One region of the uncultured Cloacibacillus sp. genome, then DNA from elsewhere that is predicted to be linked to it. Evidence: riboswitches for the same ligand, from Rfam matches in the RefSeq annotation. Region 1 holds a riboswitch; the other holds the start of a gene.
The links. A riboswitch is a leader RNA that binds a small molecule or an ion and turns the genes downstream of it on or off. The one in region 1 is predicted to bind molybdenum cofactor.
Positions count from the first base shown of each region.

Region 1 (4,253 bases):
CCATGAAGAACTGTCCGCCCTTGTTGGTGAGGTCGTTGGCGGACTCGCTGAACGGGCCGTGGTCGACCCAGTAGGTCTGCTCGGCTCCGACTATCTTGCCGCTCTTGTCCGCGCCGATGCGGATGTGCATGAGGAACGGCGAGCGTTTCGGCGTGCGGACGTTGTGCTCCTTCATGTTGACGCGCATGTAGACGGGGCGTCCGCAGGCGATGAGCGCTATCGCGAGGAACGGCTCGTTGGTCGGGGCGACCTTGTAGCCGAACGAAGCGCCGAGGTTGTTCTGGATGACGCGGATTCTCGACGGCGGGACGCCGACGCCGCGCGCAATCATCATCTGGTGGCGGTAGACGCATATCGACTTCGAGGCTATCGTGAGAAGGCCGTTCTCGTCGTAATAGGCGTAGCCGCAGTCCGTCTCGAGAACCATGTGCGGCTGGCGCGAGCTGAGGAACTCGTCGTCGACGACGTAGGCGGCGTTGTCGAGCGCTTCCTTCGGGTCGTCGCCCTTCTGGAACATACGCTTGTTCCACGCGTTCGGCATTCCGTCGTAGCCGTCGATGTCGTCGTAGACCTTTATCGCGTCGGGAGCCTTGGCCTGGTAGATGTCGATGAGCTCGGGCAGCGGCTCGTAATCGACCTTGATTTTCTGCGCCGCGGCGCGCGCGTTGGTCTCGGTGTCGGCGCAGACGATGGCGACGACGTCGCCCCACTGGCGAATCTTGTCGCCCTCTTCGACCATTATGCGGCGCTCCCAGCCGTCGGTGAGCGCGGAGTCGCAGCCGACCTGTCCGCGGATGCGGTTCGTTCCCTTGACGTCCTTGTAGGTGACTACCTTGAATACGCCGGGCATCTTCTCCGCTTCGCTGACGTCGATTTTGTTGACCTTCGCGTGGCGGACGCCCTCAAGCGCGTAGGGATATGCGAAGAGGAATTCCTCGGGCAGCTTCAGCCTGTCGTCGTCGCCGAAGTCCCAGAGCCCCGTCGCCTTGTATATCGCGGAGGGACGCGGATAGCTGCTGTTCCAGACGGAGTCGCCGGGCTTGTACATCTTCGCGAGGTCTTCGATTTTTTCCTCGCCGCGCAGGATGGCGGCGGCCTTCATGACCGCGTCGACTATCTGCTTGTAGCCGGTGCAGCGGCAGGCCATCCAGTTTTTGCTGAACCACTCGCGGACCTCTTCGCGCGTCGGGTTCGGGTTCTGGTCGAGGAGCGCCTTGCCGCTCGTGATGAAGCCGGGCGTGCAGAAGCCGCACTGAATCGCTCCGCAGACTATCATGGCCCACTGGAGCGCGTGGAGGTTGTCCGGCGTGCCTATTCCTTCGATTGTGGTGATCTGCGAGAACTCGGGCACGTTCTTCCAGCGCGTGATGCAGGAGCGGACGACCTTGCCGTTGAGTATTACGTTGCAGACGCCGCACTGGCCGCAGTCGCAGCCGCGCTTCGTCCCCGTCATTTTGAGCTGGTCGCGGAGCACCGTCAGAAGCGATACGTCGGGCTTGCCGATTACGCGTTTCGGCACTCCGTTGATGATCAGGTTCTTGACATGATAGCTGGCCTCGGCCGGAATTGTGATTTCCTTCGCCATATTTGCTCTCCTCTCTCGTGATAGAATTTCTCCATTTTCCCGCGCGCGGCGGGAATCCCAAAGAACACAGATATTTTGCGCGAATTGGAGAAGAAGGAAGGAAAACGCGCCGTACGGCGGCGCCGGATGACCTTGTACCCCTTTCCAATTTGGACGCCCTCGGGCGTCCCGGGAGGCGCGGAGCTTTTGCTCGCGCCCTCGCGGACTTCCGTCCGCTGGCCCCGTCTCCTTGGCTTGCGCTTTAGGCGGCGAGGCTCGGGGTTGCAACATCGTTGCAACAAATGTCAAAACTTTCTATACAAATCATACGAAAGTACACAATAATGAGCAATATTTAGTTGAAATTAGGAATGTTGTGCGCCTTTCTGGTCGATTTATGTTTATTAAAATTCACGGAGAAAATTTGTAAAGAGCGGCGCGCACGGGGAAGCTGCGCAAAATTACGGCCGCGGGCGCGGCTTCGGCGAAGCGCGCGCAATTTACGCGCGGACGCGCGGCGCAGGGCGAGGACGAATATCGTGCGGAAGCGCCTGGCGCTCACGGCGCAGGCGTAATTTACGCACGGGCCGCGCGCGTTTGCCGGGCGGCGCGGCGCGCGCGCGGACTGCCGCGCTTCCGGCGCGTGCGCAGTTCGTGCGGGGAAGGGCGCGCGTTTATGGCGCGGCGCGGCGCTCTGAGGCGCGCATAAAATTCGTCCCGCCGCGTAAGCTTCGCGGCGGGACGTGAAGTCATCGGATTTTCGTAAATTCAGCGCTAGAGCAGCGCCATGCGGTAGCGTTTCTCGGGGCGGCCGACGCGGCGGTAGGCGTACTCGACGACCACGCGCTCGCTGAGCGTCAGAAATTCAAGATAGCGGCGCGCCGTCGAGCGCGAGATGCCGAGGCGGTCGCCGACCTCCTGCGCGGAGAAGGTTCCTTCGTTCTCCTTGAGGAAGGACTCGATGTCGTTGAGGCACTTGAGCTGCAGCCCCTTCGGTATCGTGCGGTTGTTGGCCCACGAGGGGTCGTGCGTCTTCATCGCGACGAGCGCGTCTATGTCCTCCTGCTGCCACGGGCTCGTGCGCCCGGTCAGCGAATGATGGTAGATCTGGTAATTTTTGAGCGCGGCGCGCAGCCGGTCGAACGAGAAGGGTTTGACGAGAAACTCGAAGACGCCCGCGCATATCGCTTTGCGCACGAGCTCCGGGTTGTCGCCAGACGAGACGACGATGTAGTCGGTGCGCGGGAACTCCTTGCGCAGCTCGTCGATTTCGTCGAAGGCGCTGAACTCCTTGAGGTAGAGGTCGAGCAGCACGAGGTCGACGTCGACGCAGCGCATCGCCTCGAACATCTGCGGCCCGGTGTCGACCCTCTTCAGCAGCGTGAAGGATGTGTCGTTGAGGATCACGTCGGAATATAATTTTTGAAGCAGCGGGTCTGATTCGGCTATGAGGACTTTCAGGCTGCGCAACGCTCCGTTCCCCCTCTCGTGTATTTTGTGCCGGGGCTCCCGCGGGTACGGGAACGGGAAAAGGGCGCGCGGGCGCTCAGTCATGAATCCTTTTCCCCTTTCCAAACGGGAGGCGCCGGCGTTTCCGCGGGCACCCATCGGCCTGACGCCATAGAAGCGCGCTTCCGCAGGTCGGCAGGCTCGGGGTATTATTCACTTTTAACCGCTTTTGATTATAACAACTGAGGTGCACTTGTCAACAAGCGCGCGCGCCGCCGCGCGATTCGCAAATGCGCCGCGGCGGCAAGTTGTATATAATAGAAGCGCACATAAGAGCCGCTCGCTCAATTCATGGAAAGAGGTGCCCTCTATGACGAATCAGATATGGAATCCGCAGGAATACAGAAAGAGCGCGGACTTCGTCCCCGAGATGGGGCGGGCCGTGATAGAGCTGCTTGAGCCGAAGGCCGGAGAAAGGATACTCGACCTCGGCTGCGGCACGGGAGTGCTCGCGAAGGAGCTCGCCGCGGCGGGCTGCACCGTCGTCGGGACGGACTCGAGCCCCGAGATGGTCGAGGCTGCGCGCACGGCGGGAGTGGACGCGAGGCTCGCCGACGCGCAGACGCTGAAGATGGATGAAAAGTTCGACGCGGTGCTGAGCAACGACGCGCTGCACTGGATGCCGGACCAGTACGCCGTCGTGCGCCGCGTCTGGAATTTGCTGAAGCCGGGCGGGCGCTTCGCCGCCGAGTGCGGAGGCGAGGGCTGCGTGCGCGTCATACGCGAGGGCATGAAGATCGCGCTGATCAAGCGCGGCATAGACTACAAGGCGCGCAACCCGTGGAAGTTCCCGGAGCTCGGCACTTTCTCCGACATTCTCGAAAACCAGGGCTTTCAGGTGAAGTTCATCGCGCGCATCGACCGCCCGACGCCGCTGGTCCACGGCCTGCGCCGCTGGCTCGAGGTGTTCTCCGCGAGCCACACCGACGGCTTTACGTCGGAAGAGAAAGAAGCTTTTTATAAGGAAGTCGAGGACTACTGCCGCCCGATGCTCTACAGCGACGCCAACGGCTGGAATGCCGATTATGTGCGTCTGAGGTTCCTCGCAGTGAAGCCGGAGGAGTAGCCGACGGAGGCAAAAGCAATGATTATACTATTATAAATCTATTATAATAGTATAAAGAACAATTTAGCGCTCCTAACTGACCACATAAGCTAGGAGCGCTAAGTTTAAATTTAG
Region 1 is NZ_CAWUXW010000005.1:217,518-221,770, forward strand. Features, by position in the region: gene ABGT66_RS12325 (molybdopterin-dependent aldehyde oxidoreductase) at 1-1,585, opposite strand, end outside; molybdenum cofactor riboswitch at 1,707-1,856, opposite strand; gene ABGT66_RS12330 (response regulator) at 2,339-3,034, opposite strand; molybdenum cofactor riboswitch at 3,113-3,232, opposite strand; gene ABGT66_RS12335 (methyltransferase domain-containing protein) at 3,384-4,139, shown strand.

Region 2 (4,253 bases), on a different contig from region 1:
CCCGGGCTTTCGGCCTTGAAGAGGTAGGTCATGTTGCCGCCGAGCAGCGGGAGCATCGCGATGACGAGGACGACTATTCCCATGCCGCCGAGCCAGTGCGTCGTCGCGCGCCACATCAGTATGCCGCGCGGCACGGGCTCCATCTCGCGGATGACGGATGCTCCCGTCGTCGTGAAGCCGGACATCGCCTCGAAATATGCGTCGGTGAAAGAGGGTATCGTGCCGTCGAATATGTATGGAAGGCAGCCGACGAACGAAGCGGCTATCCACGCGAGCGTGACGCATGCGATAGCCTCGCGCGCACCCATGCTGCCGCGGTTCGCGCCGCGTCCCGCGAGCGCGAGGAGGCCCGACAGCGCGAGACCCGCGAGCGCGGAAAGCAGGAACGCTTTGATGTCGCGCGTACCGTCAGCCACGGCCCAGATGAACGGAAAGCCCATCGAAACCGTGACCGTGAAAGTTATCATTGCCAGAAACTTGGCGACTATCGCGTAATTCAAGACGGCGCGCCCCTATCCGAAAATCGCGAGCGCCGCTTCCATCGAGGCGGCAGTGCCGAAGATTATTATCTTGTCCCCGCCCCGGAGCTCCGTCTGCCCCGTCGGTATCAGCATCTCGCCGCCGCGGTCGAGCAGTCCGATGAGCGAGCCCTCCGGCATCGTCAGCTCCATCAGCTTTTTACCGTCGGCCGTCGAGCCGGAGGCGACGGTCGTCTCCACGGCCTCGGCGCTTATCTCCTCGAGGACTGTGAGGACGTTCGACGTTCCGGGGTAGCGGACGCTGCGCGTTATCACGTCGGCGAGCGTCTGGTTGCGGTTCACTATCGCGTCCACGGGGATGTGGTTCGTCATGCCGAGGTAGTTGTGGTTGCGCACGACGGCGATGCTCTTCGATACGCCGAGCGTCTTCGCGAGTACCGCGAGCATGAGGTTCGTCTCGTCGTGCTCCGTCGCGGCGACGCAGCCGTCGGCGTCCGTTATGCCCTCGGATTTAAGGAATTCCGCGTCCGCGCCGTTGCCGCATAAAATCATCGCGCGCGGCAGCTCGCCCGCGAACTTCTCGCACTTCGCGCGGTCCTCGTCGACGATGCGCAGGTCGATGCCGCGTATGTGCGCGAGCAGCCTTTCCGCCGTCTGATGTCCGATCTTTCCCGCGCCGATGATGAATACGCGCTTCAGCCGCTTCGACTTCGCGGGCTGGAAGAGGCGCTCGATTTCGAGAATCTGCGAGCGGTAGCACATCGTGTAGCAGAGGTCGCCGGGCTGCAGCGCGTAGGATGCCTTCGGGACGAAGGAGTCCTCGCCGCTCTTGACCCAGACGACGAGCATTATCATTTTGGGGTTGCGTTTGCGTATTTCATATAAAGGAAGGCCGCAGAGCGGCGAGTCCTGAGCGACGCGGAAGAGGTATATGCCGGCGCGCCCTCCCGCTATTTCCGTTGTGTGCAGAGCCGCGCGCACTTCGAGCAGCTCTTCTATATCCTTCGCGACGGAACGCTCCGGCGACACGAGCATGTCGATGCCGAGGTCGTTCGCCCAGCTTTCGTTGTCTGTGAACTCGAGGCCGACCGCGCGCGCTATCACGTGCGGCACGCCCGAGCGCTTCGCTATCCAGCAGGCCATGAGGTTGACCTCGTCCCTGTTGGTGCAGGCGATGAGCATCATGACGTCGGACTTTTTGCCCGTTATCCCCGCCTTCGCGAGCACGCTGGGCCGCGCGCCGTTGCCGTTCACCACCATTACGTCGAGCGTCTCTTCGGCCTGCGCCGCGCGCTCTTCGTCTTCTTCGACTATTACGATGTCGTGACCGTCAGCCGAGAGGTTCCTCGCTACGCTGTATCCGACCTCTCCCGCTCCGACTATTACGATGCGCAAAGCCAATCTCTCCCTTTTCGGCAGATATGTGCGGTACAGTATAAGATATTTTCAGTTTATTGCAAATTCTGACGGAGCGCAGTTTTACCGATTTTTTACGCGCGCGCGCGGCGCTTGCCATCCGCGCGCGTTCGTTGTAAGATTTTAGCACTGACAAAGGATATGGACGGTTCTCCGAGCCTGCTGCGCCTAAGGGTGAAAGCCTACGGACTCCAGGCCGACAGGGTCGACGGCGGAAACGCGGCGGCCTCCCTCCGGAAAGGCGAACGGCTGCATTGTATATTACAAAGGCCGTACTCTCGAGAGGACGGTCTTTTTCTTTTTTCAGCGGATCACACAATTTTCTCCGCCCGCGGCGGACGCCCCCAACGTCCGCCGCGGGTTCTGTTCTTTTTAGTCCCCGACTGTGGCGCAAAACGAGCTAAATAGTGTACAATAGCCGCGACGGGCGCTCTCGTCCGCGCTTTTCGGAAAACGAGCGCCTGCGTCCCTGAATCCGGCCCTTCTAAAGCTTGCGCCATGAGCGCCGGACGTCAGGGCGGCGATGGAAACGTCGCCGTCTCCCACTGCGGAAAGGGGACTTTGCGCCGCGGGCCGTACCTTACCCGCCTCCCTTCTTTCCGTGACGGATACATAAAGGCTGTAGACGCAGCATAAATCTCACGAGGAGGGGTTTATACCCATGCGTATCAACAAAAAAGGTTCTTTAATCGCGCTGCTGCTCGCGGTCTGCGTGCTGGCTTTCGCCTCGCTCGCGGCCGCGGCCGACAAGGCGCCCGTTCTCCGTATGGCGACGACGACGAGCACCGACGACACCGGACTGCTCGACTATCTCGCGCCGATCTGCCTCAAGGACACCGGCATCGACGTGCAGTGGGTCGCGGTCGGAACGGGCAAGGCTCTTGAGTTCGGACGCAACGGCGACGTCGACGTCGTGCTGACGCACGCCCCGTCGCAGGAAGACAAGTTCGAGGCCGAGGGCTACGGCGTAGACCGCCGCAAGGTTATGTACAACGACTTCGTCCTCATCGGCCCCGCTAACGACCCCGCGGGCGTCAAGGGCAAGCCCGTCATCGAAGCGATAGCGACGATAGCCGAGAAGCAGCAGAAGCTCGTCAGCCGCGCCGACAAATCCGGCACGCACACCGCCGAGCTCAAGCTCCTCGACAAGGCCGGAGTGAAGGACTTCGACAAGGCCGCTTGGTACGTGCAGACGGGCCAGGGAATGCTCAAGACGATCAACATCGCCGAGGAGCAGGGCGGCTACGCGCTCACCGACCGCGGCACCTTCATCAAGTATGACGCCGGTCTCGACGGACGCGAGGGCCTCGTCATCATCTGCGAGGGAGACGCCGAGCTTCTCAACAAGTACAGCGTCATGGCGGTCAACCCCGAGAAGCACCCCGAGGCGAAGCACGACCTCGCGGTGAAGTACATCGAGTGGATCACCTCGCCGAAGGTCCAGCAGGACATCGCGAACTTCAAGCTCGAAGGGAAGCAGCTCTTCTTCCCCGACGCCGACCCCGCGAAGTAATATCGCAGAATTTGCGGACGCGCCGCCCACACGCGGCGCGTCTTAACGTATCCGGAGACAGCCGCGCATGGACTTCATAGCCGAGGGATTTATACAGGCCTTCAGAATGCTCCTCACGATGGACGAGGAGACGGCCGTCATCGTCGTGACCACCTTCAAGCTCACGGCCTTGTCGATGGCGGGCGTCCTGCTCTTCGGCCTTCCCACGGGCTTTCTGCTAGGATACTTCGACTTTCCCGGAAAGCGCGCCGTGCGCACCGTGACGGACACGCTGCTCGCGCTTCCGACCGTCGTCATCGGGCTGCTCGTCTACGCATTCATTTCGCGGCGCGGCCCGCTCGGCGACTGGGAGCTGCTCTTCACGGTACGCGGCATGGCGATAGGCCAGGTGATACTCGGCACGCCGATAGTCGCGGCCTACACGGCGGCGGCGATTGAAGGGCTCGACAGCCGCCTGCGCCAGACTCTCATGACGCTCGGCGCGTCGGGCGGGCGTCTTGCGCTCACGAGCCTCTGGGAGGCGCGCTTCATGATACTCGTCGCGGCGCTCACGGCCTTCGGGCGCATCGTCGGCGAGGTCGGCTCGGCGATGATGCTCGGCGGCAACATCAAATGGCACACGCGCACGATAACGACGGCGATAACGCTCGAGACGGGCAAGGGCGAATTCGCGCTCGGCATAGCGCTCGGCGTCATCCTCATACTTATTTCGCTGCTTCTCAACATTTCGCTGACCTTCCTGCGCCGCAGGAGCCAGAACTGAGGCTTCAAAAAAATATAAAATTACGGACGGTGTGTTTCTTATGAAAAAGTTTGCAATAGCTCTCGCCGCTCTTCTGATATGC
Region 2 is NZ_CAWUXW010000001.1:414,876-419,128, reverse strand. Features, by position in the region: gene ABGT66_RS01890 (potassium transporter TrkG) at 1-500, opposite strand, end outside; gene trkA (Trk system potassium transporter TrkA) at 513-1,874, opposite strand; molybdenum cofactor riboswitch at 2,035-2,155, shown strand; molybdenum cofactor riboswitch at 2,351-2,468, shown strand; gene ABGT66_RS01880 (substrate-binding domain-containing protein) at 2,557-3,408, shown strand; gene ABGT66_RS01875 (ABC transporter permease) at 3,476-4,171, shown strand; gene ABGT66_RS01870 (substrate-binding domain-containing protein) at 4,212-4,253, shown strand, end outside.
Region 2: it holds a riboswitch for molybdenum cofactor, as region 1 does, so the genes downstream of both, ABGT66_RS01880 (substrate-binding domain-containing protein) here and ABGT66_RS12325 (molybdopterin-dependent aldehyde oxidoreductase) in region 1, are expected to answer to the same signal.